One region of the Mycolicibacterium mageritense genome, then DNA from elsewhere that is predicted to be linked to it. Evidence: riboswitches for the same ligand, from Rfam matches in the RefSeq annotation. Region 1 holds a riboswitch; the other holds the start of a gene.
What was found. A riboswitch is a leader RNA that binds a small molecule or an ion and turns the genes downstream of it on or off. The one in region 1 is predicted to bind cobalamin.
Positions count from the first base shown of each region.

Region 1 (15,396 bases):
CCGATGGCGCGCAGGCAGCCGAATTCCTGTGCGAGCTACGCGGACTGATCGAGGCGCCGGAGTTGGCGCTGCTGGAGATGTAGCGCTACTTGCGCTTCGCCGCGGCCAACCGCTGTGCAAATTCCGGGGATTCGATCGACGCAGCCTGCGGGCCCAGCTCGGTGTCGACGGCGATCCGGTGTTGGTCGGAGTCGATCACACCGGGGTTCGCGGTGGCGCGCATCGACGCCTTCGTGGCGATGACGACCTCGCGGGGCGCTGCGGCCGGACCCGCGGCGAGTTCGCGGGCAGCGCCGACCGGATCACCCGCGATCGACAGTGCCAGGCCGTGGCGCACCGCGGCTTCGGCGTCGAACCGCATTCCGAACAGCAGCGCCGCCCGGGCCACCTGCGGGCCGACGGCGCGTTGCAGCATCCACGTGGCACCGCCACCGGGATGGATGCCGAGTTTCTGGAATCGCGGATCGAACAGGGCCGCAGGCCCGGCGATGCGGACATCGGCGGCCAGCGCGAGATTCAGGCCCGCGCCGACGGCCGCGCCGTTGACTGCGGCGATGGTCGGCAGCGAACAGTGCGCGACGGCCAGGAAACCGTCATAGATCTTGCGCAGCCCGTCCTCGGTCGCTGCGCCCAGCGCGGTGAGATCCGCGCCTGCGCAGAACGCCTTGCCCGCGCCGGTCACGATCACCGCGTGCACGTCGGGGTTGGCCTCGACCGACTCGATCGCGGCACACAATCCCGCCGACATCTCGAAGGTGACCGCGTTGCGGCGGTCGGGATCGTTCACAGTGATGAGTGCGACGTTGTTGTCGATCTGCGTGAGGACGAGTTCGGACACGCGCTGAGCCTAGTCCTTGTGCGGGACCGGCCACCGCAGCAGATAGCGGTAGTACAGCCCGCGGCGGATCGAAGCGCCGGGCAGGACCTCGTCCGCGACCTGGCGAATCTCGTCCAGGGTTTCGGTCGGCCTGGCGACGGCCACCCCGACGTCTCTGGTTTCGCCGTGCAGCCGCGAACCGATCCGCACCGCGGGAAGGCAGAGTCCAGACCAGAGCCAATCGCGCAGTGCCCGGTTCGCGGACAGCCCCACCACGGCGATCTCGCCCTGCGGCGTCAGCAAGCCGCGTGCCTTGGTGAGGCCGGACCGGAGATCCATGTGGTGCAGGCTCGCAACCATGGTGATCAGGTCGTACCGCCGTTCTCCGGGGTCGAAGTCTTCGAAACTCGTCTGGGTCACCGTGACATTCGGGTAGTCGGCCAGGCGCAGCCAAGCACGTTGCAGCGCATTCGATTCCGGGTCGATCGCGGTCACCGATCGCGACACGGGCGCCAGCCGCTGGGACAGCAGGCCGTCCCCACAGCCGACGTCGAGGACATCGCCGCGGTGGCCGGCGGCGATCCTCGTCAGCCACGGATGGTAGGCGGTGTTGTGATTCCAGTAGTCGTTGTTGGGCGGTGTCACCCCTTCGACTGTGCCATCGATCGCGCGGCACGCGTGGCGGCCTCAGTGTTCACCCGCCGGATGCGTCGGTGAAGTGGCTGGTCGTGACGTTCCGGCGGATAATGGGCCGGTGACGGCCGACATGACGAGCATGCCTGCCGCCGCGGCGATTATCGGGGCAGCGCCCACGCGCCGGAGGCTTCTGTTCGTGGTCGGCGCGGCGGTTCTGCTGGTCGACGTGGGAACCAAATCACTGGCGGTCGGCCTACTCGAGCCCGGTCACGCGGTCTCGTTGGTCGGCGACCGGCTGGTGTGCGTGCTGACCCGAAACGCAGGCGCAGCGCTGTCCATTGCCGCGGGCAACGCCGTCCTGCTGAGTGTGGCAGTCCTGATCACGGTGGTGGCAGTCGGCGCGCTCGGTTGGCGTGTGCGTTCGGCGGGGTGGGCGCTGGGGCTCGGCATGGTGCTCGGGGGCGCCACCGGTAACCTGGTCGATCGAGTGTTCCGGTCACCGGGTCCGCTGCGCGGGCAGGTGGTGGATTTCCTCGCCATCGGCTGGGGGCCAGTGTTCAACGTCGCCGACTTCGCCGTACTCGGCGGGGTGATCTGCTTGATTACGTTGTCGCTGATCGGGTCTCCGCTCGGCTCCGCAAACCAGAAGACCAGGTCAAGTGCTGGATAGCAGTCCTGAAGAAAAGGCTCCGTGGCATGAGCGACCGCTTGCGGCGGCCGTCGCAGGTATCGGCGGCGTGGCCGCGATCGGGGTGTTGGTCCTCGCGGTCGTCCTGACCTCGCGCCACTCCACGCTGCCGCCGACGACCGGGGACGCCACGACGACAGTCTCGGCGACCACGTCGCCGCCTCGTGCGCATTCCACGCCATCGACGTCGGCCGGCACGCCGCGAACCGTCCCCGTCACCACCAGTGAGGTGGTGGTTTCGACGGCGCCGCCACCGGAGCCGGCAGAACCACCGGCGACGACGTCGGCGCCACCCACCACCACGATGTCGAATCCGTATGCGACGACGACGGTTCCCGCCGCAGGGGCCTTCTGACGCCGGGGTCTGGGCGGTCAGCCGAAGATGCCGAACGGACCGAAGATGACGCCCGAATCGTCGGGCTCGTTGGGGCACGAGACGTCGACATAGACCGTCGTCGACGATCTGTCGGCCGGCGGTGCCGAGCGATCCGGGTTGTGTATCCCGGTGACCCGGCACTCCGTCAGTGGCATCGAACTCTTGCCGCCGACCCAGTTGATCTGTACGTCGTAGCCCTGATCGGTCAGGTGAGCCATGACGGCGTCAGCCGATTCTGAGGTCGGATCGGCTGCAGCCGGTGGCACGGTGCCGAGAAAGCCTGCGAGCGCTGCCGAAAGTAGCACGCCCAAAACGAGTTTCGGCCGTATCGAGGTAGCAGGCACAAGACCCTCCCAGTGGCCGGATCTTGTGCCGGCGCATGCCCGCCGGCGGCCCCGGCCGTCACCTACGAGTTTATGCCTGGGTGCAGGAGGGCCGGTAGCCGTTCCCGGTCGTCAGGGCGCCGGAGGTGTAGCGGGATCGAGCGGGGGAGCGGCCGGGTCCGGGGCCGGCGGGAGGTTCTGGACCAGACCGGGCGGGACATTGGTGCCCGGTGGCGGCGCCGTGCCCGGCAGTGGCTCACCGAGTTGCTGCTGGGGCATCTGCCCGAGCAGTGACCCCTTGAGGTTCCCGTTTTCGTGGAGCCGATGGATCTGCCTGAGGAAATCGAGGCCCGAGATGTCGGAATTCTCTTGTCCCGGAGCCACTCCGACCACTGTGCCCTGACCGGGTGCCGAGGGCACCTCGTTCTGCTCGACCAGGTACCCGTTGTTGAATGCCCGCATGCTCGGCGGCGTGCCCGGAGGGCCGCCGGGTGTCGCATTCTGCGCGAGCAGATTGTTCGGGTTGAGATCGACGCCCTGGGGCAGACCGAGGGGTCCGTTGGTGGGCGTGCCGGTCTGTTCCAGGAGCGAAAGTCCGTTGGGGCCCAACGGCGCACCGATGCCGGGCACCACGGGGCCTTGCGGCGGTGGCGGAGCGGGGAGTGCGGGGTCGGCCGGAGCGACCGGTTCCGGGTCGGCGGCGGCGGTGGCCGATGAGGCGACCGCCGCGCCGAGCACCAGAAGACCGGCCACCGCCACACGGTGTGTCCGATTCATGAGGTCTCAGACGGCCTTGGTGACGCCGTAGTACGCGACGACGTCGTCGGTGTCGGTGGTCGAGCTGGTCAGGATGGCGTAGGAGCGCAGGAAGGACTGGCCGACGCAGCCGTCGAGCTTGATGTGGACATCCTTGACCGTGACGCGGACGGGCGCGGCCTTGAACGACTTCTTGTCCACCGAAACGTTGTTGACGGTGCCCGGCTTGAGGTGGATCTCGATGGTGCCCGAGAGGGGCACGCTCAGGCCGGTCGGGATCAGGCCGCCCAACGTGGAACCGGAGGTACTGAGGCCCACCGAACCGATCAGACGCACCTGACCCAGCTCGATGCCGCAGCCGATCTGGTAGCCGGTGTCGAGCGTTCCGCCGTTGAGGCTGGTCTTGCCCGAGCCGCTCACGGTTCCCGTGAACGTTCCGGCGACGAGGTACTCGCGGGACGATACGGCGGTGGTGAGCGGGGCGACCGGCAGCTGACTTTCATTCGACGCCGCCACGGTGAGCTTCCACCCGTCCGGCGTCGTCACCACACCGGGTTCGGCGGACGCGACGATTCCGTTGTCGGGTGGCGGTGGGGCGTCGGCGACCGGGACGGCCGGGTCCGGCGGCGGAGGCGGATCAGCCGAGGCAAGGGGCGCAACCGCGACCGGGGCCAACATGCAGACTGCAGCCAGGGTGGCAAAACGATTCAACATGCGTGAACTTGCGCCTCTCATGGAGTCTGAATCCCTCTGGATCGACATCGTCGCCGGAAAGCCCAAGGGAAACAAGGAATCTGTCGCGACGAATCATGTATGGGGTTGGTTTCGAATCGGTGAACGGCGGACCAACGGACCACACCGCACTCCCGTCCAATGAGCGTGCCCAGACTGTGTGGTTCCTGAAAATTGACTGCGCAACAATATAATTCGTGGTGAGCTGAACTGATGGCAACGAATATGATTGGACGTCAATAACTTTGGCGCGGCCAAACGCAAAAAGGCGCGGCAGAACCGGATGTGGAACCGGTCCCGCCACGCCATTTGGCGCGGCCAAGATCACACCGCCTTGGTGACTCCGAGGTAGGTGACCACATCGTCGGTGTTCTCGGTCGAGGCCGTCAGGGTCGCGTACGACCGGATGAAGGACTGGCCGGCGCACTGGTCGAACTTGATCCGTACACCCGTGATGGTGACGCGGGTCTCCGAACCCTTGAACGACTTCTTGTCGATGGGAACGATCGTCACGGTGCCCGGCTTGAGGTACACCTTGCCCTGGAGGTTGATACCGGTACCGAAGCCCACGTCGGTGGCCGCACCGGTGAACGGAATCTTGATCGACGGGGAAAAGCTTGCGCCAGGGTTGATTTCCATCTCGTCCGAGACGATGCCGCAGCCGATTTGTTCGCCGGCCTCGAGCGTGCCACCCGTGAGCTTGGTCTTGCCGGAGCCCGAGATCTTGCCGGTGAACGTTCCGGCGACGAGGTACTCGCGTGACGATACGGCGGTGGTGAGCGGGGCGACCGGCAGCTGACTCTCGTTGGCGCCGCTGACCGAGACGTGCCAGCCATCCGGGGTGTCCAGCACGCCCGGGGCGGCCGAGGGCACCGCGCCGGTGTCAGGCGGTGGGGGCGGGGCGTCGGCGACCGGGACGGCCGGGTCCGGCGGCGGAGGCGGATCAGCCGAGGCAAGGGGCGCAACCGCGACCGGGGCCAACATGCAGACTGCAGCCAGGGTGGCAAAACGATTCAACATGCGTGAACTTGCGCCTCTCATGGAGTCTGAATCCCTCTGGATCGACATCGTCGCCGGAAAATCCAAGGGAACCAAGGAATCTGTCGCGACGAATCATGTATGGGGTTGGTTTCGAAATGGTGAACGACGCCCCAATAGTTCCCGCCACGTAGCCATCTGGCAGGCAGCTTCCGGAAGCTGTGAGTTTTCTGTCAATACCCTGCGGGTCAACGCAATTCGTGTTTGATCAAGGCTGTGCGGATTTGGACACGCAATGGACCGCACGCCGCGTTCGGGTGTTCGTCGGCCGTTCACCATCCGGACATGTGACCCGCAGACCGTAATGCGACGACGCCAGCAACGGCTGATTGCATAGCGCCGACCCGTGCCGTGCCCGGCCGGGGTGGCGACTATCTACTACGGAGGTACAGGTGAGGACATCACACCTTTGCGGGCGGGGACTGGCGGCCTGCGGTATCGCGCTGGCCATTGGACTTGCCACGCTGCCACCGGCATTCGCCGACCCGGAGGGCGCCACCCAGTCCGACGCCGGCCCGGTGGAACCCCCACCGGCGGCGCCGCTGCCGGCGGGAGCCCCCGCGCCTGCCGGCGATGCCGACCCTGCCGCGGTGACCGCGTGCACTGCATTCGCCGACGCGCTGGACAATGCCTCGGTGTTCTACGGTGACTTCGCGGACACGATCGACGGCACCGCGCGGCCCGATTACTCGGATCCGGTGGTGAGCATGACCAATGTCAGTGGCCGCACCGCGCTTCGGGAGTCGGCCGCACAGGCGATGAGCGCGGCAGGGACACCTGGGCTTTCGCCCGACATCGCCGGTCCGATGCGCTCGTGGTCACTGGATGCGACCAAGCTGCTGGTCAAGATGGGGCTGCGCGGCAGTGGCGACACCTTGAACGTGACCGCCAATGAGCTCAACGAGGACGCCCACAATGCCCAGATGGCGTGCGCGCTGGCGGGCACCCATGCGTGAGGCCCCACGTCGGGGCAAGGTGTTGCGTTGTGTGGCAGGAATATTGCTCGTCGCCCTGGCCATTGCCGCATGCTCTGACAAGGGCAATGCGCAAGAAGCAGCGCCCAAGGTGATCGGAGACACCGACCTCGACGCGCTGCTGCTCAAACCCGAGGAGGTGAACACCCTGATGGCCGCGCAAGGGATGACTCCGCACCCGGTGGTCACCGTGATGGGCGACCATCGCAACCTGCTGCCCAACCTCAACTGCCTCGGGGTGTGGCAGGTCAACGAATCGGCGATCTACGGCGACGGTTGGACCGCGATGCGGCAACAGCTGCTGCGGTCACCTGACGCCGATGACTGGGACAATCTCGTTGTGCAGTCGATCGTTTCGTTCCCCTCGGAGCAGGACGCCCGCGATTTCTATCGTCAGTCGGCCGACCGCTGGGCCAAATGCTCGGACCACAACGTGAACATCAACCTCAACGGTCAGCAGTTGCCCAAGTGGCACAGCGGGGCCCTCACCGAATCGAACTCCGAACTGTCGATGCCGTTCACGCGCAGCGCGGGCGAACAGGTACGGGCGTGTCAGCGGGCGCTGGCCGTCGAGACCAATGTCATCATCGACGTGCAGGCCTGCAAACCCGCGGCGTCGGATGTCACGCAGGCGACCATGGTGGCCGACACGATCAAGGCGGCCATCCGTCGGTGAGGCCGTCACCGCGGCAACGTGGCGGAGTAGTCTGGGCGGCGCAGCTGGTTTGTCGGCCCCGGTGATGACCGGGATCGACACCGAACGTCGCGCGCTGGTACAGGCGCGGTGTGAGAGGGAACCCGGTGGGAATCCGGGACTGTCCCGCAGCGGTATGCAGGAACGACCGCCGTCATCAGCACTGGCCCTCCCGGGCTGGGAAGCGACGGCCACTAGGAGCACATTGGTGCGCGCCTGCGAGTCCGAAGACCTGCCAGCCGTACCGGGCGCGCCGCGTCCGGTGGCTCATCGCCTCGCGGAACAGGCAGTGGCCGAAGCGGTGCACTCGTGGCGGGCGTACCGTCCTCGGCTCGACGTCTCCTGGCGGTGACCATCCCCGTCGCACGTTGAAGGACGTCGTCATGAGCACAACTGCAACACCTTTCACCGCCACTGTCCTCGGATCTCCGCGGATCGGACCCAACCGGGAACTCAAGCGGGCCGTCGAGAACTACTGGGCCGGCCGGACCGACCGGGCCGGGCTCGAATCCATCGCTGCGCAGTTGCGGCGTGAGACCTGGCAAACATTGGCCGCGGCCGGGCTCGACTCGATCCCGGTCAACACGTTCTCGTACTACGACCAGATGCTCGATACCGCTGTGCTGGTCGGTGCGCTCCCTCCGCGGGTCTGTTCGATCGCGGACGAGCTGGATCGTTACTTCGCGGCCGCACGAGGTGACGACGAGACCGCGCCGCTGGAGATGACCAAATGGTTCGACACCAACTACCACTACCTGGTGCCCGAGATCGGACCGCACACGACCTTCGCGCTCAACCCTGCCAAGGTGCTCGGTGAGGTGGAAGAGGCTGTCACGCTGGGTATCCCGGCACGGCCGGTGATCGTCGGACCCATCACCTTCCTGGCGCTGGCCAAGGCAGTCGACGGTGGCGGCACGCCCATCGACCGGCTCGACGAACTCGTGGGGGTGTACGCAGAACTGCTCGACGTGCTCGCCGCCCGCGGGGTGCGGTGGGTTCAGTTCGACGAACCCGTACTGGTGACCGATTTTCTCGGCAACGCACCGGAATTGGCCGAGCGGGTCTACGGGCGCCTCGGTGCGCTCGGCCATCGCCCCGCACTGTTCGTCGCGACCTACTTCGGTGCCCTGGCCGACGCGCTACCGGCGCTGGCCCGTACGCCGGTCGATGCGATCGGCATCGACCTGGTTGCAGGCGATTCACCCGCGTTCGTGTCCGTGCCCGAGCTCGCAGACAAGCTCGTGGTCGCGGGTGTCGTCGACGGGCGCAACGTCTGGCGCACCGACTTGGCGGGCGCGCTCGGCAAGCTCACCGGTCTGCTGGGAAGTGCCGGTGCCGTAGCGGTGTCCACGTCGTGCTCGACGCTGCACGTGCCGTACACGCTCGACGGTGAAGTGGAACTCGATGCGGCACTGCGCAGTTGGCTGGCTTTCGGGGCCGAGAAGGTCACCGAGGTGGCCGCGCTTGCGCGCGGTCTCAAGGATGGCCGCGAGGCCATATCGGCCGAGATCGCCGACTCGGACGCGGCGGTCGCGTCGCGGAAGGCCGATAGCCGGCTCCGCAACGGCCGAATTCGGGCCCGCATCACGTCGATCGTCGGCTCCGGGGCCAAGCGTGGCCCTGCCGCCGCCCGCCGTGCCGTACAGGCCGAGCGATTGAAACTGCCGGCCTTGCCCACCACGACCATCGGCTCCTACCCGCAGACGACGGCCATCCGGGTGGCGCGGGCCGACCTGCGGGCGGGCCGGATCGACGCGGCAGAATACGAGCGCCGGATGAAGGCCGAGATCGCCGACGTCATCGCACTGCAGGAGCGGCTCGGGCTCGACGTCCTGGTGCACGGTGAACCGGAACGCAACGACATGGTGCAGTATTTCGCCGAGCAACTCGACGGGTTCTTCGCGACCCAGAACGGATGGGTGCAGTCCTACGGCAGCCGGTGCGTCCGTCCGCCGATCCTCTACGGCGATGTATCTCGGCCCGAGCCGATGACCGTGGAATGGATCAGCTACGCCCAGTCTTTGACCGACAAACCGGTCAAGGGCATGCTGACGGGTCCGGTCACGATCTTGGCGTGGTCGTTCGTGCGTGACGACCAGCCGTTGGCGGACACGGCATTCCAGGTCGCATTGGCCATCCGCGACGAGACGGTGGACCTCGAGTCGGCGGGCATCGCGATCATCCAGGTCGACGAGCCTGCGCTGCGCGAACTGCTCCCGCTGCGGACCAAGGACAAGGATGCCTACCTGCGCTGGGCCGTCGAGGCCTTCCGGCTGGCCACGTCAGGGGTTGCGGACACGACACAGATCCACACGCACCTGTGCTACTCGGAGTTCGGTGAAGTGATCGGTGCGATCGCCGACCTGGACGCGGATGTCACCTCGATCGAGGCGGCGCGTTCACACATGGAGGTGCTGGGCGATCTCAACCAGGCCGGGTTCGCAAACAGCGTGGGCCCGGGCGTCTACGACATCCACTCGCCTCGCGTGCCAGGCGTCGACGAGATCGCCGCGTCATTGCGCGAGGCGCTGAGAGCCGTTCCTGCCGAACGGCTGTGGGTGAACCCCGACTGCGGCCTCAAGACGCGGTCCACCGACGAGGTGACGGCGTCGTTGCAGCACCTGGTGGCCGCGGCGGCGGAGGTCCGCGCGGGCTAGGAACCTGCTGACCCGGCCGGGCGCCACCGCAGGCCGTCAGCCGGCCGGGGAGTACGGCAGGTCGCTGCTGGTCTGCGGATCGACCCGAACCGGCCTGCCCACATAGGGAAACGCGCGCTGTGGGCAGGCCGGGCGGTCGCAGATGCGGCAACCCGCGCCGATGGGCACCGTGGCTTGGGCGTCGGCGAGGTCGATGCCGACCGAGTACACGAGCTTTTCGGCGTGTGCCAGGTCGCAGCCCAGGCCGATGGCAAAGCGCTTGCGGGTGCCGAGGTAGCGGCCGGGCGTCGAGGCCATGGTCTTCGCGATCCAGAAATAGCTGCGGCCATCGGGCATCTGGGCCACCTGTGTCAGGAATTCGCCGGGGCGGGAGAACGCATGATGTACGACCCACAGCGGGCAGTTTCCACCGACGCGAGAGAAGTGAAAAGCAGTGGCGGACTGTCGCTTCGAGATGTTACCAGCGCTGTCGGTACGGACGAAGATGAACGGAACGCCGCGCGCATCAGGTCGCTGCAGGGTTGAGAGCCGATGGCAGACGGTCTCGAAACCCACCTCGAACCGACGGGCGAGCTGGTCGATGTCGTACCGCAATTCCTCGGCGGCCGACAGCACCATTCGATACGGCAGGAGCAGCGCGCCCGCGAAGTAGTTCGCCAGCCCGATCCGTGCGACATCCCTTGCCTCCGAGCTCAACTGGTCGTCGGTGGCGACGAGGGCATCGATCAGCTCGGAGTGCGACAGCAGCGCGATCTGAGTGGCCAGCTGGAAGGCGCGTTGTCCGGGCAGCAGCCACCGTGCGATGTGCAGGGTGCGGGCTTGGTCGTCGTACCGACGTTTGACGTCGGATCCCAGGGTGTTACCGTCGTCGACCACCACGGTGATACCCTCCGCTGCCAGCAGGTCGGCGAGTTGCCGATCCAAACCGCCGATCTGCAAACGGCGTTCGGCGAACAGGTTCTCGGCAGCGCGGTCGAGCGTGTCGATGTAGTTGCGGCGGTCGTAGAAGAAGTCGCGGACCTCTTCGAACGGCATGGGTTGTTGGGTGCCGGTCTGTACGTCGAGGCTCGCGCGATCATGGACCGCTTCGAGTTCTGCCGTTGCGTCGTGCAGGCGGCGGTGCAGATTAACCATGGTCTGGCCGACTTCGGGCATCCGGGCCACAAGCTCCTCGATCTGTGCGGTCGTGGCGGGGCTGTCGGCGAGTATCTCGCGCAGGTCGGAGGCCAGCCGGGCGTCGGCGTCGGGCGCGAAGTAGTGGGTGGGCAGGTCGAAGCGGTCGGCCAGTGCGAGCAGTACCGGCACGGTGATGGGGCGCTGGTCGTTCTCCAGCTGGTTGACGTAGCTCGTGGACAGTCCGAGGGCGCGTGCCAGCGCGACCTGGGTCAGGCCTCGCTCGTCTCGGAGCCGCCTCAGGCGGGCACCCGCGAATGTTCTCGCCACCACTGCCGAGGCTACTCCAACCCGCTTTCGCAACATTCGCAAAAGTCCTCGTCAAAGGACACAAAAATACGCATTTACAAGCTCTTCCGCTGAATATTCGGTCTGCGTAGCGTGCGAATCATGCGTGAACATGAGGTGAGAACCCGGCGTAGCGCCGACGATTTTCCGCGGACCGAGCACCTGGCGTGGAAGATCGCCGAAGTCGCGGCGGACCCGGTGGAGGTGCCGCCGGAGACCGCGGCGATGGTGGTCAACCGGATCATCGACAACGCCGCGGTGTCCGCTGCTTCGGTGATCCGCCGTCCCGTGACCGTCGCCCGTACGCAAGCCCTGGCGCACAGAACTCGTCAGGGGGCGACCGTATTCGGTGTCGACGGCGCCGTGCCGGCCGAGTGGGCGGCCTGGGCCAATGGCGTGGCTGTCCGAGAGCTCGACTTCCACGACACGTTCCTGGCCGCCGATTACTCCCATCCCGGCGACAACATCCCGGCTCTGGTCGCGGTGGCACAGCAACTGGGCGTGCGCGGCGCCGACCTGATCCGTGGCATCGCAACAGCGTACGAGGTGCAGATCGACCTGGTGAAGGGAATCTGCCTGCATCAACACAAGATCGACCACGTCGCTCATCTGGGCCCGTCGATCGCCGCCGGCTTGGGCACGATGCTGCGGCTCGATGCCGAAACCATCTACGCCGCAATCGGTCAGGCACTGCATCTGACCACCGCGACCCGGCAGTCGCGCAAGGGCCTGATCTCCAGTTGGAAGGCGTTCGCGCCGGCATGGGCGGGCAAGGTCGCGATCGAGGCCGTCGACCGTGCGATGCGTGGTGAAGCGTCGCCTGCCCCGATCTGGGAGGGTGAGGACGGCGTGATCGCCTGGCTGCTCGCCGGCCCCGACCACACCTACCGCGTGCCGCTGCCCGCACCCGGCGAGCCCAAGCGGGCCATCCTCGACAGCTACACCAAGGAGCATTCGGCCGAGTACCAGAGTCAGGCGCCCATCGACCTGGCGCGTCGGATGCGGGATCGGATCGGCGATCTGGACCAGGTCGCCACCATCGTGCTGCACACCAGCCACCACACCCACGTGGTGATCGGTACGGGCAGCAACGATCCGCAGAAGTTCGACCCCGACGCTTCGCGGGAGACCCTCGACCACTCTGTCATGTACATCTTCGCCGTCGCGCTGCAGGACGGATCCTGGCATCACGAGCGGTCGTACGCGCCCGAACGCGCGCACCGCGCCGACACGATCGAGTTGTGGCGCAAGATCTCCACGGTCGAAGATCCCGAATGGACCCGGCGCTACCACTCGTCCGATCCCACGGAGAAGGCCTTCGGCGCCAAGGCCGTGGTGACACTCAAGAGCGGGGAGACCATAGTCGACGAGCTCGCTGTGGCCGACGCACATCCGTTGGGCGCCCGGCCGTTCGGTCGGGAGCAGTACGTCGACAAGTTCGCCGAACTGGCGGACGGCGTCGTGGAACACCGGGAGCAGCAACGGTTCCTGAGTGCGGTCGAGAACGTCGCCACGACCACGGCGGGCGGCCTGGCGGCACTCAATGTGCGAGTCGACCCACGGGTGCTGGACAAGGCGCCGACGATTCCCTCGGGGATCTTCCGGTGATGGGCCCGCGCACGCCGGTCGCGGACAAGCGCCGGCAGTTCCGCGCCGGTCTGGAATCGGGTCGTCTGCAACGGTTTCCCGGCGCCTTCTCACCGTTGGTGGCGAAACTGATAGCCGAAGTCGGATTCGACGGCGTCTATGTCTCGGGCGCGGTGGTTGCGGCCGACCTCGGCCTACCCGACATCGGGTTGACCACGCTGACGGAGGTCGCCGGGCGGGGCGCTCAGATCGCCTCGGCCACAGACCTTCCCACGTTCATCGACGCCGACACCGGCTTCGGCGAACCGATGAACGCCGCACGTACCGTCACCGTGCTCGAAGACGCGGGTCTGACCGGACTGCATCTGGAAGACCAGGTGAACCCCAAGCGGTGCGGGCACCTCGACGGGAAGACCGTGGTGCCGACCGGGGAGATGGTCAAGCGGTTACGGGCGGCCGTCGCCGCGCGCAGAGATCCGAATTTCGTCATCTGTGCGCGCACCGATGCCGCGGGCGTCGAGGGTCTAGACGCCGCCATCGAGCGTGCCAAGGCGTACGCCGGCGCGGGTGCGGACCTCATCTTCACCGAGGCGCTTTCCGGCCCGGCGGATTTCGAGCAGTTCCGGGCGGCGGTCGACACGCCGCTGTTGGCCAACATGACCGAGTTCGGCAAGTCCGAGCTGATCGGCGCCCGGGTGCTGGCGGACATCGGCTACAACGTCGTCATCTATCCGGTCACCACGCTGCGTATGGCGATGCATGCCGTCGAAGTCGGTCTGCGTGAAATCGAGACAGAAGGAACACAATCCGGACTGCTCGAGCACATGCAACACCGCAGCCGGCTCTACGAGTTGCTCCGCTATCCCGAGTACAACCAATTCGACTCCGAGATCTACAACTTCTCGTTGGAGGGAGTGCCGCGATGACCCTGACCGATGACAAGCCGAAGATCCACAAGGGACTGGCGGGTGTGGTAGTCGACACCACCGCGATCTCCAAGGTGGTGCCCGAGACGAATTCTCTGACCTACCGCGGTTATCCCGTGCAGGATCTGGCCGCGCAGTGCACCTTCGAGCAGGTCGCCTACCTGCTGTGGCACGGCGAATTGCCGACCGATCAGGAGCTGGCGCTGTTCATGCAGCGCGAGCGCGCGTCGCGGCGCATCGATCGGTCGATGCAGTCGCTGCTGACCAAGCTGCCCGACAACTGTCATCCGATGGACGTGGTCCGCACGGTCATCAGCTATCTCGGCGCGGAAGATCCCGACGAGGACGACGGCAGCGTGTCGGCCAACCTGGCCAAGGCGCTGCGGATGTACGCGGTCCTGCCGACGATCGTCGCCGCCGACATGCGCCGCCGACGAGGTCTGGAACCGATCCCGCCGCACAGCCACCTGGGCTACTCGGAGAACTTCCTGAACATGTGCTTCGGCGAAGTGCCAGAACCGGCCGTGGTCAAGGCCTTTGAACAGTCGATGATCCTGTACGCCGAGCACAGCTTCAACGCATCGACGTTCGCGGCCCGGGTCGTGACGTCGACGCAGTCCGACATCTACAGCGCCGTGACGGCGGCGATCGGTGCCCTGAAGGGCTCCTTGCACGGCGGCGCCAACGAGGCCGTCATGCACGACATGCTCGAGATTGGGTCTGCCGACCGTGCGGCAGAGTGGTTGCACGGCAAGCTGTCCCGCAAGGACAAGGTGATGGGATTCGGACACCGGGTCTACCGCAACGGTGATTCCCGGGTGCCCACCATGAAGGCGGCTCTGGTGAGCGTGGCCGCCGTTCGTGGCGGACAGCGCTGGCTCGACATCTACGACGTGCTGGAAAGTGCGATGTATGCGGCCACCAAGATCAAGCCGAACCTCGACTTTCCCACCGGCCCCGCCTATTACCTGATGGGTTTCGCGATCCCGAGCTTCACGCCGATCTTCGTGATGAGCCGGATCACCGGGTGGACCGCCCACATCATGGAGCAGGCCGGCGCCAATGCCCTGATCCGGCCGCTGAGTGAGTACAGCGGCAGGCCTCAGCGCACCCTGCCCTGCTGATCGACCGGGCGGGCGGCCCTAGCCCGCGGTATGGACGATGAGGATGTCGACCTTGGCCCGGCGGGCGACGTTGGCGGGCACCGAGCCCAAGAGGCGCCCGGCAACCGAGTCGAGCCCCACGTCGCCCACCACGACCAGGTCGGCCTTGACGTCGTCGGCCAGTTTCACCAACGCGTCGACCGGTGCGCCCTCGATCGCGCGCTCGTCGATGTCGCCGGCGCCTGCGGCCTTCGCGCGATCGCGGGCCTCCCGGAGAATCTCGTAGATGGGTGCGGCGCCGTGAAGCTTGTAGCCCTCCTCGCGGAGCGAGTCGGCAGCGCGGGTGTCGACCACATGATCGTGTGACGGCGCCCTCGACCAGCTGCCCCGTTCGACGACGGGTTGGTGCGCACTCGCGACGATGAGTTTCGCGTTCTCCTGAGCCGCGATGGTCGCTGCCCGGTCGACCGCCCGCAACGACGATTCCGAACCGTCGGTGCCGACAATTACCGTCCGATAGGTGCCCATGTCGTCTCCGAACTGCCGGTTGCGAGGACAATCAGGACAGTAGCGCGTGTCAGCCCGGCGCACACTGATCTTGCGCCGGTCAACAGGCACAGAGCGCCCC
Region 1 covers NZ_AP022567.1:7,953,250-7,968,645, reverse strand. The annotation lists gene G6N67_RS38495 (dihydrolipoamide acetyltransferase family protein) at 1-83, shown strand, start outside; gene G6N67_RS38490 (enoyl-CoA hydratase) at 86-838, opposite strand; gene G6N67_RS38485 (class I SAM-dependent methyltransferase) at 848-1,462, opposite strand; gene G6N67_RS38480 (signal peptidase II) at 1,572-2,123, shown strand; gene G6N67_RS38475 (hypothetical protein) at 2,113-2,496, shown strand; gene G6N67_RS38470 (hypothetical protein) at 2,514-2,822, opposite strand; gene G6N67_RS38465 (hypothetical protein) at 2,973-3,593, opposite strand; gene G6N67_RS38460 (MspA family porin) at 3,624-4,310, opposite strand; gene G6N67_RS38455 (MspA family porin) at 4,653-5,348, opposite strand; gene G6N67_RS38450 (Rv2240c family protein) at 5,759-6,322, shown strand; gene G6N67_RS38445 (sensor domain-containing protein) at 6,354-7,016, shown strand; cobalamin riboswitch at 7,110-7,274, shown strand; gene metE (5-methyltetrahydropteroyltriglutamate--homocysteine S-methyltransferase) at 7,418-9,691, shown strand; gene G6N67_RS38435 (short-chain fatty acyl-CoA regulator family protein) at 9,728-11,134, opposite strand; gene prpD (2-methylcitrate dehydratase PrpD) at 11,255-12,760, shown strand; gene prpB (methylisocitrate lyase) at 12,760-13,665, shown strand; gene G6N67_RS38420 (bifunctional 2-methylcitrate synthase/citrate synthase) at 13,662-14,789, shown strand; gene G6N67_RS38415 (universal stress protein) at 14,808-15,296, opposite strand; tRNA gene G6N67_RS38410 (tRNA-Arg) at 15,391-15,396, opposite strand, start outside.

Region 2 (15,396 bases), 1.9 Mb from region 1:
GCGCCCCTTAGGAGCCCCCATGTCGGTCAAACAGCCCTCGACGCCCGACGAACGCCGCGAAAACCACACAGCTTGGCCGTCGGCACCCACCGGTGACGCTCCGACTCTGAAGAAGAGTGCGATCGGGCTCAGAGAAAGCACAATCATCAGCATGGCCGGAGCGGCGCCCGGCCAGGTGGTCGCGGTCTCACTGGCACCGTTGATCGTGGCCAGCAGCTACGGTTTCATCCCATCCATCATCGTGGCCTCGATTGCGATGCTCTGCATCGCTGTGGCATTTCAGCGAATGAACCTGTGGGACCAGGACTGTGGTGGACCGTATTCATGGGTGGGACGCGCGGTCAGCCCGGGCGCCGGGTTCGGGGTCGGATGGATCTTGGTGGTGACCTTCGCCGTCTCGCTGATCATCAACTTCGTCAGCATCGGTCCCGCCGTGCTGGCGCTGCTCGGCCTCGACCCGTCCAGCCAGTGGGGAACAGTCGTCGCCGCAACTGTCCTCGGTGCATTCCTGACTGCCTTTGCGGTCATCGGCGTGCAGCTCACCGGAAGGCTCCAGCTCTCCCTGGCGATCGCCGAGTACGCGGTGTTGCTCCTGTTCGCGGCGATCGCCTTCTGGGCGCTGTTCGTCAACCACCGTCCCAATTCTGTTGAGCCGACCTGGGAGTGGCTCAGCCCGCAGGGCGTGGGCGGCGCCGGAGGCTTCGTGGCGACGATGCTTCTGGTGATCTTCATGATCGCGCAGTGGGACACGTCGATCTACCTGAGTGAGGAGACCGAACGAGCCGAGACCAACCCAGGTAAGGCCGTGATCATCGCGGTCATCGTGTTGGGGGTCATGTACACGCTTATCTGCTTTGCCTTCGCCACGGTTGCACCACCTGAGGCGATGGAGCAGCATTCGACCAATGCCGCAGTGTTCGTCGCTGAAGAGTTGACCGGCACCGGTTGGGCCAAGGCGATGGCGCTGGCGGTCGTGGCCTCGGTCCTGGCGGCAACCCAGGCCACGATCGTCGGCCTGGCCCGCATCATGCTGGCAATGGGACGCGACAGGGTCTTGCCATCGGTTTTCGGCAAGGTGCACCGTAGATTCCAGACGCCGGCCACCAGCACGCTGCTGATCGGCGGTCTGGGCATCGTGGCGACCTGGGTGTACATCCTCGCCTCCAGCGTTTCGCACACGCTGGATCTCCTGATCGCCACGATCGGGTTCCTGTTCGCCTGCTATTACGCGCTGACCGCGTTGGCGGCGGCTTGGGCCCTGCGCGATCGGGTCGTATCGAACTGGCGCGACGCGATTCTCGGCGGTCTCCTGCCGGTCATCGGCGCAGGCCTGCTCGGGTGGGTCGCCGTCACGTGCGCCATCGATTTCGACGGTGCGGAGTGGGCTGCGCTGGCGGTACTGGCTGCCCTCGGTGTGGTGATGTACCTGGTCGCCAAATACCGCTACCGCGCACCGATCCTGACGCAATGACGAGACTCGACGAGCGCGATTCATACCGCGCTCTATCCCGCGAGCAGACGTGGCGGTGCCCCGGCAAGCGCATTCCCGGGTACCGGCGCGTCTGCTCGCGCTGAAAAATCTCGTGCTCAGGAGTTGAGGTACGTCACGACGGCGAGCACGCGGCGATGGTGGGCCGCGGACGGCGGCAGGTCGAGCTTGGTGAAGATGCTGCCGACGTGTTTCTCGACGGCCCGTTCGGAGATCGAAAGATGTTCGGCCAGTGCGCTGTTGGAGTGTCCTTCGGCCATGAGCCCGAGCACCTCGCGCTCGCGGGCGGTCAGTCTGTCGAGCGTGCTCACACCGCGCCGGCTGCCCATGAGCTGACGTACGACCTCGGGATCGAGCGCGGTGCCACCCTCCGCGACGCGCCGCACTGCCGCGTCGAACTCGCCGATGTCGGCCACCCGATCCTTGAGCAGGTAGCCGACACCGGCCGGGTTTCCGGCCAATAGTTCTGCGGCGTAACGCGTCTCGACCCACTGTGAGAACACAAGCACGCCGACGTCGGGATGTGACCGCCGCAGGGACACGGCCGCGACGAGCCCTTCGTCGGTGAACGTCGGTGGCATGCGGATGTCGACGACGATCACCTCGGGCCGCAGCGTCTCGGCAATCTCCCGCAACTCCTCTGCGGTACCGACCTTGGCCACCACCTCGTGGCCACGTTCGACGAGCAGCTGCGTCAGCCCGTCGCGCAGGATTGCGTTGTCCTCGGCGATGGCCAGCCGAGTCATCGGTCGGCGCCCGACGGGACGACGACAGTCACCGTGGTGGGACCACCGGCCGGACTGACGATGTCGATGCTGCCGTCGACCATGCGCAGCCGGTCGGCCAGCCCGGTCAGGCCCGAGCCGTTGGCGGGATCGACACCCCCGGAACCGTTGTCCGACACGATGATCTGTAGCTCGTCGGTATCGCTGCGCAGCCGGACCGTGGCCTTGGTCGCCCCGGAGTGCCGGGACACATTGGCCAGCAACTCCGCGACACAGAAGTACGCGAGCGTCTCGACCCCGAGCGACGGGCGCACCGCAATGTCGTCGACCAGCTCGACAGGAATCGGGTTACGCGCCGCGAGCGTCTGCACCGCTGGGCCCAGGCCGAGATCCAAAGCGGGAGGCCGGATTCCGCGGACCAGGTCACGCAGCTCGGCCAGCGTCTCCCTGGTGTTGGCCAAAGCGTCGGAGACCAGAACGCGGGCCCCGTCGGTCTTGTCGGCGTCGGCCAGCTGCTCCTCGGCGCGTGCCAGCGTCATGGCCACGGTGATGAGCCGGGCCTGGGTGCCGTCGTGCAGATCGCGTTCCACCCGGCGCAGCGTCGCGGCCGAGTCGTCGACCACGTCGGCACGCGCCTTCTCGAGCTCGGCGACCCTGCGCTCCCGCGCGGGCGGGGCGAGCAGGGCCCGGGCCAGCCACACGTGTCCACGCCCGATCGCGATCATCAGCCAGCCCAGCAGGTACAACGCGACCACTCCCGCGACCGACAACAGCAGATAGGCGCCGAGAGAATCGACGGGCTCGCCGATGCTGACGACGGATTCGCCGGTGATCGCCCAGATCGCGGGTGACGCCACCAGGCTCACCGACATCACGACCCCGACCAGCACGAGGTATCCGACAGGCGTCATCACGACGCTCTGCAAGAGGAGAAACCCCAGGCTGCGCCAGCCGACTGCGTCGGTCAGCGCGGCCGCCACGATCTGTGGCAGGCCACGCGGCCGGATGAACGGCGCGGGCGCCTCGATGGTGACGCCGACGAGCCGCGCCAGCGATCGGTACAGCTTGTTCCACTGGCGGCCCGTCATCACCACGAGTGCCAGCAGCGGTATGCCGATCAGTGTCACGAGCAGCACACCCGACGCGAAGCCGGTCGCGAACAGGTAGGCGACGCCGACCACGGCGAGAACGCTGATCAGCAAGAAGTACAGATATGCGCGCCAGGCCAGCGCGGTCACTGGAGTACGCAGGGTCTGGCGCCAGTCATCGGAGGTCGAGGTCGGGGCGATCGCGGTCGTGGTCACGTCACCATGGTCGCCGGACGCGGCGGTGTCGTGCGATGGTGGTGCCCGGCCAATCCGGGGTGTGGCTGGCCACACCGGCACTCACGGGCAGGGTTCAGTCGTCGAGCTCGCGCAGCAACGCCCGGGTGCGGGCCCTGGTCTCGGCGGATGCGTCGAACACCACGCCGACGTACTCGTCGACCCCGACCTTGCCGAGTGCGCGGATACGTTCGGCCACCTCGGCTTCGTCGCCGATGATCGCGGCGTCCTCGGGCCCTGCGTAGCCTTCACGGTCGAGCATGGCCCGATACGACGGCAGGTGGCCGTACATCGCGAACTGCTTGGCGGCCTGCGCGCGGGCACCGTCGACGTCGTCGGTGACGCTGACCGGGAGCGCGGCGACGACGCGAACCGGCCGGCCCTCGGCAGCCCCGCGCAGCGTCGGGACCACGTGTTCGGCAAGCGTGGTGGGGCCGGTCATCCAGGTGACGGTCCCGGAGGAGCGGCGCCCCGCCAGCTTCAGCAACTGTGGGCCCAACGCGGCGATGTAGATGTCGGGTGCCGGCGCGCCGGGAATCTGGAGGGATCCGCGCGTCGTGACGGTCTCCCCCGACGCGTCGGCCGGCTCACCGGCCAGCAGCGGCTGCAGGCCGTCAAGGTATTCACGCAGCCGTCGTACGGGCTTGTCCCACGGAATGCCCCACATGCCCTCGGTGACCGCCGCATGGGTCATGCCGAGGCCGAGGATGAACCGGCCGTTGCCGATCAAGTTGAGGGTCAGCGCACGCTGCGCCAGCAGCATGGGGTGCTGATTCTGGATCGGGATCACGCCGGTGCCGACCTCGATACCGTCGACTTCGCGGAAGGCGACCGCCAGCACTGTCAGCAGGTCCGGCTCGTACGGCATCTGGGTCATCCACACGCGCCGGAAACCCTCGTCACGCAGCTGCGCGAGGTTCTCCACGGTGGCATCGACGGGCGAACGACCGCCGGTGTCGCTGAGGGAGCCGAGGACGCTGATCTGCATGCGTCAAAGCTAGGCGCTTCGGCACAAAAAAGGGCGGGTTCGGGAGGACATTGGGGGCGTCTCCATTAATCTCGCGCCGCCGGTTTTTCACCCCTTAAACCGACTCTTCGGATCAGTCACTCCCGAACCCGTCGTACGGTCGACTGTACGCCTCGAGTACCCCTCAGACCAGAGGAAATTCGACCGAAATTCACCCGAAATTTGAAGGTGGCCCCGTGTTGCCGTCGGGTCGGGGGGTCAGACGGCAACACGGAGCTACCCGTGTATCGACGCCTTGGGACCAGCCGTTACAACTTGCCGAAAAAAACTTTTCGGATGTTTTTTCAGGCCTCGAGAATCGCCGCTACGCCCTGCCCGCCAGCTGCGCAGATGGAGATCAGACCGCGCACGGGCCGGCCGGTCTCCTTCTTCTTCTGCGCCAGCTGCTTGGCGAGCTGCGCCACGATCCGGCCGCCGGTGGCCGCGAACGGGTGACCCGCCGCGAGCGACGATCCGTTGACGTTGAGCTTGGCGCGGTCGATGCTGCCGAGCGCGGAGTCCAGGCCCAGGCGCTCCTTGCAGTACTCGTCGGACTCCCAGGCCGCCAGCGTGGCCAGCACCACCGACGCGAACGCCTCGTGGATCTCGTAGAAGTCGAAGTCCTGCAGCGTCAGGTCATTGCGGGCGAGCAGCCGCGGCACCGCATAGGTGGGCGCCATCAGCAGGCCGTCGGGGCCGTTGACGTAGTCGACCGCAGCGGTCTCACCGTCGACGAAGTACGCCAGCGGTTCGTGTCCGTGGGCCTGCGCCCAGTCCTCACTGGCCAGCAGCGCCACCGAGGCGCCGTCGGTCAGCGGGGTCGAGTTGCCCGCGGTCATGGTCGCGTCACCGGCCTTGACGCCGAACACCGGCTTGAGCTTGGCCAGCTTCTCCGGCGTCGAATCCGCACGCAGGTTGTTGTCCCGGTAGAGGCCGAGGAACGGCGTGACCAGATCGTCGAAGAAGCCGCTGTCGTAGGCCGCGGCCATGTTGCGGTGGCTCGCGGCGGCCAGTTCGTCCTGGTCGACGCGCTTGATGCCCATTTCCTTGGCGGTGACCGCGGCGTGTTCGCCCATCGACTTGCCGGTCCGCGGCTCGCTGTTGACGGGGATCTCGACGCCGACGGCAGCCGGCAGCTTGCCGACGAGCTTGAGCCGGTCGAGGTTGGACTTGGCGCGGCGCAGGCCGAGCAGCACGTGGCGCAGGTCGTCACCGAACGCGATCGGCGCGTCCGACGCGGTGTCCACACCACCGGTTGCGGCCGACTCGTACTGGCCCAGCGCGATGCTGTTGGCGCCCGCGATGGTGGCCTGCAGGCCCGTGCCGCACGCCTGCTGGATGTCGAAGGCAGGCGTGTACGGCGACAACGCGCTGCCCAGCACGCATTCGCGCATGAGGTTGAAGTCCCGGCTGTGCTTGAGCACCGCCCCGCCGATCACCGCGCCGAGTCGCTCCCCGGCCAGGCCGAACCGGTCGATCAGACCGTCCAGGGCTGCGGTGAACATGTCCTGGTTGGAGGCGTTGGCGTAGGCACCGTCAGACCGTGCGAACGGAATCCTGTTGCCGCCCAATACGGCAACGCGCCGCCGAGTTGTGTTGTTGGCCATCTGTTTGCCTCCCACTGTCGGGTTGTCCGGGGCCATATTACCCACTGTTCTTACTCTGGAGTAAGTTCGGTGTAGACAACGCAGTACTGCGAAGCGAAAGGCAGCTGAAGTGGCCGACCTGTTATCCCAAGTGGTCAATTCCGGGCCGGGCTCGTTCCTGGCGAAACAGCTCGGTGTGCCGCAGCCCGAGACGCTGCGTCGCTACCGTCCGGGCGATCCGCCGCTGGCCGGATCCCTGCTGATCGGAGGCTCCGGACGCGTCGTCGAGCCCCTGCGCGCCGCGCTGGCCGACGACTACGACGTGGTCTCCAACAACATCGGCGGCCGGTGGGCCGACTCGTTCGGCGGCGTGGTGCTCGACGCCACCGGTATCACCGAACCCACGGGCCTCAAAGAGCTGTACAAGTTCTTCACGCCGCTGCTGCGCAATCTCGCGCCGTGCGCCCGCGTCGTGGTGGTCGGCACCACGCCGGACCAGGCGGCCGGCGTGCACGAGCAGATCGTGCAACGCTCGCTTGAAGGCTTCACCCGGTCGCTGGGCAAGGAGCTGCGCCGCGGGGCCACCGTCTCCCTGGTGTACCTGGCTGCCGACGCCAAGCCCGGCGCGACCGGCCTGGAGTCCACCATGCGGTTCATCCTGTCGGCCAAGTCCGCGTATGTGGACGGTCAGGTGTACCGGGTGGGCGCGGCCGATTCCACCCCGCCTGCCGACTGGGACAAGCCGCTCGCAGGCAAGGTCGCCGTGGTGACCGGTGCGGCTCGCGGCATCGGCGCGACCATCGCCGAGGTGTTCGCGCGGGACGGCGCGGCCGTCGTGGCCGTCGACGTCGAACAGGCCGCGGAGGATCTGCAGAAGGTGGCCGAGAAGGTCGGTGGGACCGCGCTGACGCTCGACGTCACGGCCGACGACGCGGTCGACAAGATCACCGCGCACGTCGCCGAGCACCATGGCGGCAAGGTCGACGTGCTGGTCAACAACGCAGGCATCACGCGCGACAAGCTGTTGGCCAACATGGACGAGGCCCGCTGGGATTCCGTCATCGCAGTCAATCTGCTGGCCCCGCAGCGCCTCACCGAGGGGTTGGTGGCCAACGGCACCATCGGTGAAGGCGGCCGGGTGATCGGCCTTTCGTCGATGGCGGGTATCGCGGGCAACCGCGGCCAGACCAACTACGCCACCACCAAGGCCGGAATGATCGGGCTCACCGAGGCGCTGGCCCCGGTGCTGGCCGAGAAGGGCATCACCATCAACGCCGTGGCGCCCGGCTTCATCGAGACCAAGATGACCGAGGCGATCCCGCTGGCGACCCGCGAGGTGGGCCGCCGGCTCAACTCGCTGTTCCAGGGCGGGCAACCGGTCGACGTGGCCGAGCTCATCGCCTACTTCGCCAGCCCGGCGTCGAATGCCGTGACCGGCAACACGATCCGCGTCTGCGGCCAGGCCATGTTGGGGGCGTGACGGCGTGAACAACATGCTGCGGGCCGTCGTGGGGGCCTTGCCGTTCATCCCGCGCGACGACACCCTGCCTGCTCGCACCATCACGGTCGACGACGTCAAGATCGACCCGACCAACGTCGCCGAGTACGCACAGGTGACCGGGTTGCGGTTCGGTGACACGTTGCCGCTGACCTATCCGTTCGCGCTGACGTTCCCGACCGTGATGTCGCTGGTGACGGGATTCGACTTCCCGTTCGCGGCAATGGGTTCGGTGCACATCGAGAACCACATCACGCAGTACCGGCCGATCGCGGTGACCGACACGGTCGGTGTGGCGGTGCATGCCGAGAACCTTCGTGAGCATCGCCGCGGTCTCCTCGTGGACATCGTGACCGACGTGAAGGTCGGCAACGAGCCGGCCTGGCACCAGGTGACCACGTTTTTGCACCAGCAGCGCACGAGCCTGTCCGGCGAGCCGAAACCCGAGCCGCAGAAGCAGCCCAAGCTTCCGCCGCCCAACGCGGTGCTGAGCATCTCGGCAGGGCAGATCCGGCGTTACGCGTCGGTGGGCGGCGACCTCAACCCCATCCACACCAATCCGATCGCCGCCAAGCTGTTCGGCTTCCCGACCGTGATCGCGCACGGAATGTTCAGTGCCGCAGCGGTCCTGGCCAACATCGAAGGGCAGCTGCCGGACGCGGTGAGGTACTCGGTGCGGTTCGCCAAGCCGGTGGTGCTGCCGGCCAAGGCCGGGCTGTACGTCGAACGCGACGCCGACGGCTGGGAGCTGACGCTGCGTCACCTGTCCAAGGGCTACCCGCACCTGACCGCTGAGATTCGGCCGCCAAAGTGAACAAGATGGCGAGATTCGTCGAGAATCTCGCCATCTTCTTCACATTCGGCGGCGTACGCTCAAGGTGGCAGCAGCTGGATCGAGGGCCGGCCAGGGCCCGCACCACCGGCGATGACGCGGGCCTGCACGCCGTAGACAGTCGAGATCAGTTCGGGCGTCAACACTTCCGCGGGCGAGCCCGCGGCGATAACGCGCCCGCCGGCGAGCACGACGAGCCGGTCGCAGAACAGCGCGGCGAGGGTCAGGTCGTGCAGCGTCACCACCGATGTCACGGGCAGCTCACGAATCAGCGCGAGCAGCTCGAACTGGTGCCGGATGTCGAGGTGGTTGGTGGGCTCGTCGAGCAGCAACTCACGCGGCTCCTGGGCGAGCGCGCGGGCGATCTGGACGCGCTGCTGCTCGCCACCGGAGAGCGTCCGCCAATCCCGGTGCCGCATGGTCGCTGTGCCGGTCTGGTCGAGCGCACGCTCGACCGCCCGGTCATCGGCCTCGGTGACGCCGGACCAGACGCCGCGGTGCGGGATCCTGCCGAGCCGCACGATCTGCTCGACCGTGAGCTCGATGTCGGTGCTGACCTGTTGCTCGACCACCGCGATGCGTTGCGCGACGTCGCGGCGGCGGTGCTGGGCCAGCGATCTCCCGTTGAGCAGCACGGCCCCACCGGTCGGACGCCGCAACCCCGCCAGCAGTCGCAGCAGCGATGACTTGCCCGCGCCGTTGGGGCCGAGCAACCCCAGGGTCTCCCCCTCGTGCACCAGCAGCGAAACCCCGTCGACGACAAGGGCTCCGCCTACCGACCAACTGACCGTGTCGGCGGCGATCGGGCCCGGTTGCCGTTCCAGCATCAGGTGTACCGCTTCCGCCGCGCGAGAATCAGCACGAATATCGGAACGCCGACGAGCGCGGTGACCACGCCGACCGGCAGTTCCTGGGGCGCAAACAGTGTGCGCGCCACGGTGTCGACCCAGACCAGGAAGATCGCACCTGTCAACGCGGTGACGAGCAGAAGCCTGCGGTGGGTCGGGCCCACGATGAGGCGCGCGGCGTGCGGCAACACGAGGCCGACGAATCCGATTGCGCCCGCGGCACTCACCAGCACCGCGGTCAGCAACGCCGTCGTCACCATCAGCAAAACCCGCACCCTCGTGACAGCGACACCGAGCGAGGCCGCGGCGTCATGACCGAATGCGAATGCGTCCAAGGCATCCGACTGCATCCAGCAGATCACCAAGCCGGCCGCGCAGACCACGCCACACAGCGCCACCTGATTCCAGTTCGCGCCGCCCAGGGAGCCGAGCAACCAGAACAGCACCCCCCGCGTCTGCTGGGCGTCGGCCGACGAGAACACCACGAAAGCCGTCATCGCCGAAAACAGTTGCGTGCCTGCGACTCCCGCCAGCACCACACGATCCTGGCCGCCGCCCGACGCGGTCGCGAGGATCAGCACCAGGACGAACGCGATCAGTGCTCCCACGAAGGCACCGGCCGACAGGCTCAGCGCGCCACCGACTCCGGTCACCACGACCAGCACGGCACCCGTGGAGGCACCCGACGAGATGCCGAGCATGAACGGGTCGGCGAGCGGATTGCGCATCAACGACTGCAGAATGGCGCCGCAGATCGCGAGGCCCGCACCGCAGATCGCGGCCAGCACGGCACGGGGCAACCGCAGTTCCCAGACAATGCCGTCGTCGATGGGCGTGACGATGGTGCCGCCGCCCCACATGCGCTGGGCGATCACGGCGTACACGTCACCGACACCCAGGTCCGCGGGCCCGATGATGATCGCCGCCGCGATCGACACCAGCAGGGCCCCAAGGCCGACGGGGATGAGCAGTGTCATCCCGGTGTTCTGCAGTGTTCGCGGTGCGGTCACTTCACGCCGAGCACGACGTAGTCGTCGAGCAGCTGCCACACCGTGCCGACTCCGGTGAAGCCGGCCTGCGCGAGGGCCGCGAGGTGAAAGTCCACCGCGGTGGGCGGTGGAGCGGGCCGGTCGGCGAACCGGGCGTCACGAAGCGCAGCCAGGGAGGCCGCACCGGGTTGTGCCCGCGCCGTGTCCCACCACGCTTCCCAGGTCGGCGCACCGGCCGTGTGGGCGCGCCGCTGCGTTTCGTCGTCATGCGCGGCCGCCAGGCGCCGTAGTACCGGGTTTCGGCCGTCGAAGCGGAAATGGTCACCGTTGAGCAGGATTCCGCCCTCACCGAGCAGTGCGGCTGCCCCGGCGTATACCCGCACCAGTGCATCGGGCGTGAGCCAGTGCAGGGCCGTGGTCGAGATGAACGCGTCGGGTGTGCGGCCCCCGAGCGCGTCGGCCACGAGTTCGGGCCAGCTCTCGTCGGCGAGATCGGCGTCCAGGGTCGTGAACCGGTCCCCGTGCACGGGTCGCAGTGCTCGAGTCGCGATGTCGAGCAGCAGCGGGTCGTGATCGACGGCGAGCACTGTGGCCTGCGGCAGGGCGTCGAGCGCGCGTGTGCTCAAAGAGCCTGGCCCACAAGCGAGGTCGACTACGAGCGGCGCATCACCGCACGCCAACCGCAACACCTCGACCATGATGCGGAACCGCGCTTCGCGGTCGGCGATGTATGCGGCCTGTTGGCCGTCCCAGGACGTGAGCAGCGTGGCGGGATCGACGGCGCTCATTTGTCCGCCAGCCCGAAGGAGCGCAGGCCGGATGCGACGGTCTCGACCGCGTCGACGTTACGCAGTGACGGGTCCATCGCGGTGCCCGGTAGCACGATCCACCGGCGTTCCCGCACCGCCGTCAACCGTTGTGCGGCCGGGTCGGATTCGAGGAAGCGGATCTTGGCGGCCACGCTGTCCCCGTCGTCGCCACGTGTCAGATCGGCCAGGACCAGCACATCGGGGTCGCGTTCCAGGATGGCCTCCCACGAGATCTCGGGCCACAGTTGCCGACTGTCGGCGAACGCGTTGCGGGCCCCGACCGCGTTGGTGATGATGCCGGGCGCACCGCAGCAGCCCGCGATGTAGGGCGCCTTGGTGCCCGCATACCACCACATCAACGTGACGTCGTCGGCCTTGAGACCGTCGGCCGCGGTGGACATCCGCGTCCGCAGCGACGAGACCAGCTGCTCCCCGCGGTCTTCGACGCCGAATATCTTGGCGACATCCCCGATCTCGGCGTACATGTCGTCGAGGGTGAGGGGACGCTGCTGGGCGGCGTCCTGGCCACCGCATTCGCTCGAGGATTGGTAGGTCGGCACGCCCAGGCGCTCGAACCGGTCCCGCGGAGCGACGCCCTCGTCGGTGAACGACCAGTCGAACGTCGCGTACACGAAGTCGGGCTTTTCCTTGAGCACCCGTTCGAAGGACGGAAAATCCCGGCTCAGCACGGGCACCTTGGCGTTCTCGGCGGCGAGCTCGGGCCTGACTTCGTCGCTCCAGGACGCGCTGCCGACCATCCGGTCGGCCAGCCCTAGGGTCAGCAACAGTTCGGTGGCCGGCTGATTGATCGACACCGCGCGTTGCGGTGGTGATTTCACGGTCACCGCACGCCCGCAGTTCTCCAAGGTGACGGGATACCCGGGAGGTCCGGCAGTGGTGGCCGTGTCGGCCGGCGAACTGCACCCGGTGATCAGCGACACAGTAAGTGCGACAAGGGTTATGGTGCGGGTTCCGTTATGCAGGGCGACGCCTTTCGATCCTGGACCCAATCGCGGAGTCCGTCCGATGGTCGGACCTCACGCCACACGGCGGCAGCGAGGCCCGAGCCAGCAGGTCTTCGGACTCGGGATCATCCAGCCGGAGCGCCTTCCCAGCCCCGTGATGGGACCAGTGGCCGTTGCTCCGCCTGTCCTCCACACCGCTGCGCGTCAGCTCCGGATTCGCACCGGATTCCCTGACCCAACCTGATTGGGTTCGACTGGCTCGAACGGACCATACCAGCGCGGCAGGCAGCAATGGCGTCATCACCCGCTTAATGATAATGGTTTTCATTAAGCACCTTGTCGGCGCCCCTGCTCACTCTGCCCCTAGAGTCATTCGATGACTACCGCCAAGGTGCCCCCGGTCCGAGCAGCCCGCGCCGCCGAACGTCTGCGCCATCTGCTGCGCCGGCTGCATCAGCGCAGCGCACCACCCGCCGCGGTGATGCTGGAGATGATCCTCAATGCCTGGGTGGCGCAAGGGATTACCGTCGCAGCCCAACTCGGTGTGGCCGACGCGCTCGCGGGCGGCCCGCTGCGGGCCGAAGAACTTGCCCGCCGCGTGAACGCCGACGCCGACGCGACCGACAGGTTGATGCGGGCCCTGGTGAGCGAGGGGATCTTCCGCCGGACCCGCGACGGGCGGTATGCCCTCAATCCGCTGGGCGACGCGCTGCGTTCCGATGCACCGGTATCGGTGGCCGGGATGGCCCGCTTCGTCGGATCCCCGCAGCACCGCGAACACTGGAGCCACCTGGGCGATGCGGTCCGCAGCGGCGAGGCCGTTATCCCCCGATTGCGCGGCATGGGGGCGTTCGAGTACATCGCATCCGAGCCGGACCTGGGCGAGATCTTCAACGACGCGATGACGAGCGTGTCGGAGCTGGCGATCGCGCCCGTCGTGGCGGCGTACGACTTCACACCGTTCGCCACGATCGCCGATGTCGGTGGTGGCCACGGCCGGCTGCTGTCCGCCATCCTCGATGCCGCGCCTGCGGCCCGCGGGGTGCTCTACGACCTGCAGCAGGTCGTCGACGGGGCACCAGAGTTGTTGGGCAAGTACGGAACCGCCGACCGCGTCGAGATCGTCGCCGGATCGTTCTTCGACCGAGTGCCCGCCGGCGCCGATGCGTACGTGCTGAAGAACATCATCCACGACTGGCCGGATGAGCAGGCCTTGACCATCCTGCGCAACATCCGAACGGCCGCGACGCCCGGGACCACGCTGCTGCTGATCGAGGCCGTCATCCCCGATCACAATCGGGAGTTCCTGGGCAAGTGGACCGATCTCGAGATGCTCGTCGGCATCGCGGCCCGCGAGCGCACCGAAGCCGAGTACCGCTCGCTTTACGAGCAGGCCGGGTTCCGGCTCACGCGCGTGGTGCCGACCGCGTCACCGTTCAGCCTCGTGGAGGGCCGCGCCGTCTAGCGCGTCACTCGGCCTTCTGCGCCGTCAGCGCGGACTCACCGTGTGCCGCATCCGACGGCTTGCCCCGCAGCCCGCGCCAGAACAGGTTGATCATCAGCTCGGTCGCCTCGTCCACATCGGCGTCGCCCGAGCTGACCCGGGTGGCGATCGCCTCACCTGCCCCCACGAGCGCAACCGCCATCATCTCGAAGTCACTGTCCGGCGCGGGGTTACGCGTGCCGGTGCTCAGCAGCCGGGCCACCAGGTCGATGATCTTCTCCCGGCCTTCCCGCACGGTGTGCGCGAACGCCTGCGAACTCGTGGCCTGGGTGTAGAGCACCATCCACGACGCGCGGTTGGCGTCGATGTAGGTGAGGAACGCCAGCACCGCGTTGCGCAGCAGATCCTTGGGGCTCTGGGTGAAATCGATCTGCCCGCGGACGACGTCGACGAACCGCGTCAGTTCGCGGTTGAGGCACGCGCCGAACAGTTCCTCTTTGGACCCGTAATAGAGGTACAGCATCGGCTTGGAGATCTCGGCTTCGGCCGCGATGGCGTCCATCGACGTCTCGTGATAGCCGTTGACCGAGAAGATCTGCACCGCGGCGTCGAGCATCTGTTGTTCGCGGACGGCACGCGGCAGCCGCTTGGTTCCACCTGCCATCCGACCAGGGTAACTGTCATGGCAGAAGCTCAGCGCGCCGTTGCTCCTCCCACAACGCCATGCGGGTCCGTGCCGGCTCTCCGATCGCGTCCATGACCAACGGGATGAGCAGTTCGGTCAGCAGAAATCCGGCCGCCATGCTCTGGTACGTGGTACCGACCGTGCTCGAGGCGGCCAGCACGACTTCGGCGTCCGGTGCCACCGGGCAGCTCAGATCGTCGGTGATGAGCAGGACGGTCGCGCCCGCGCGGTGCACGCGTTGCGCCAGCTCGGCTGCGCTGCGCTGATACCTGTGATAGTCGAACAGCACCACGACGTCATGGCGTGACAGTTCGAGCAGCGCACCTAAATCCCCGCCCGTCGGGTCGCCCAGCACCCGGGTGCCCGGGCGCAGTTGTTCCAGGTGGGCGGCCAGGTGCATCGCCAGCAGGTGCGAGAAGCGACCACCGTGCAGATACACCGTGCGACCGACGTCCGCCAACAGCGCCACCGCGGCTTCCAGCGCGGGTTCCGTAAGCAGCGCCAACGTCTGCGCCGCGCGCTCGTTCTGCGCGCGCGCCTGCTGCAACAACCGGTCGAGCAGACTGCCTGCCGCCGGCGCATCGGGCAACCTGGTGATCGGCCCACTCGATCGCGCGGACAACTCGGCGCGCAACGCGACCTGCAGATCGGCGAATCCGTCGTAGCCGAGGGACTGCGCGAACCGTAGCACGGTCGGGGGGCTCACCTCGGCACGTTCGGCGAGCCTGGCGGCGCTGGCCAACCCGGCGCTCGGATAGTCGCCGAGCAACGCTCGCCCTACCCGCCGCTCAGCCTTGCTGAGCGTGGGCAGTGCGGCGGTGGCCCTGGCCTCCACCGTCGAGATCTTCGCCACCGGCTCGTCCTCTGACACGGTTCTCAATCTGCCATGACAGGCACCGAATTCATCGACAGGTCGGCCATCGAGATCGCGGTGACGCTCTCGGGCGGCAACGCCTGCCAGTCCAGATCACCGAATCCGGTGGAGCCGATCACCACTGCGCTGTCACTGGGCCGGGCCCACCGCAGCGCAAAGTAGTCCTCGAGATGCTCGGTGGGCAGATCGGCGGCGGTGATCTCCTCGATGTCCTCGGCGGGCAGTTGACTGCGCGCGTGCGCGTGTACGGCGATCAGTTGGCCTTCGCCGAGCACCAGTGCATTGAGGCACGCCTCCGGATACAGGGCCCGTAGCTGGGCCACC
Region 2 covers NZ_AP022567.1:1,890,963-1,906,358, forward strand. The annotation lists gene G6N67_RS09100 (APC family permease) at 152-1,471, shown strand; gene G6N67_RS09105 (LuxR C-terminal-related transcriptional regulator) at 1,588-2,235, opposite strand; gene G6N67_RS09110 (sensor histidine kinase) at 2,232-3,518, opposite strand; gene G6N67_RS09115 (TIGR03564 family F420-dependent LLM class oxidoreductase) at 3,613-4,524, opposite strand; gene G6N67_RS09120 (acetyl-CoA C-acetyltransferase) at 4,848-6,149, opposite strand; gene G6N67_RS09125 (3-oxoacyl-ACP reductase) at 6,259-7,608, shown strand; gene G6N67_RS09130 (MaoC/PaaZ C-terminal domain-containing protein) at 7,622-8,440, shown strand; gene G6N67_RS09135 (ABC transporter ATP-binding protein) at 8,500-9,285, opposite strand; gene G6N67_RS09140 (FecCD family ABC transporter permease) at 9,285-10,283, opposite strand; gene G6N67_RS09145 (class I SAM-dependent methyltransferase) at 10,313-11,083, opposite strand; gene G6N67_RS09150 (ABC transporter substrate-binding protein) at 11,080-12,087, opposite strand; cobalamin riboswitch at 12,157-12,343, opposite strand; gene G6N67_RS09155 (methyltransferase) at 12,446-13,534, shown strand; gene G6N67_RS09160 (TetR/AcrR family transcriptional regulator) at 13,539-14,177, opposite strand; gene G6N67_RS09165 (MurR/RpiR family transcriptional regulator) at 14,194-15,069, opposite strand; gene G6N67_RS09170 (class II glutamine amidotransferase) at 15,075-15,396, opposite strand, start outside.
Region 2: it holds a riboswitch for cobalamin, as region 1 does, so the genes downstream of both, G6N67_RS09150 (ABC transporter substrate-binding protein) here and metE (5-methyltetrahydropteroyltriglutamate--homocysteine S-methyltransferase) in region 1, are expected to answer to the same signal.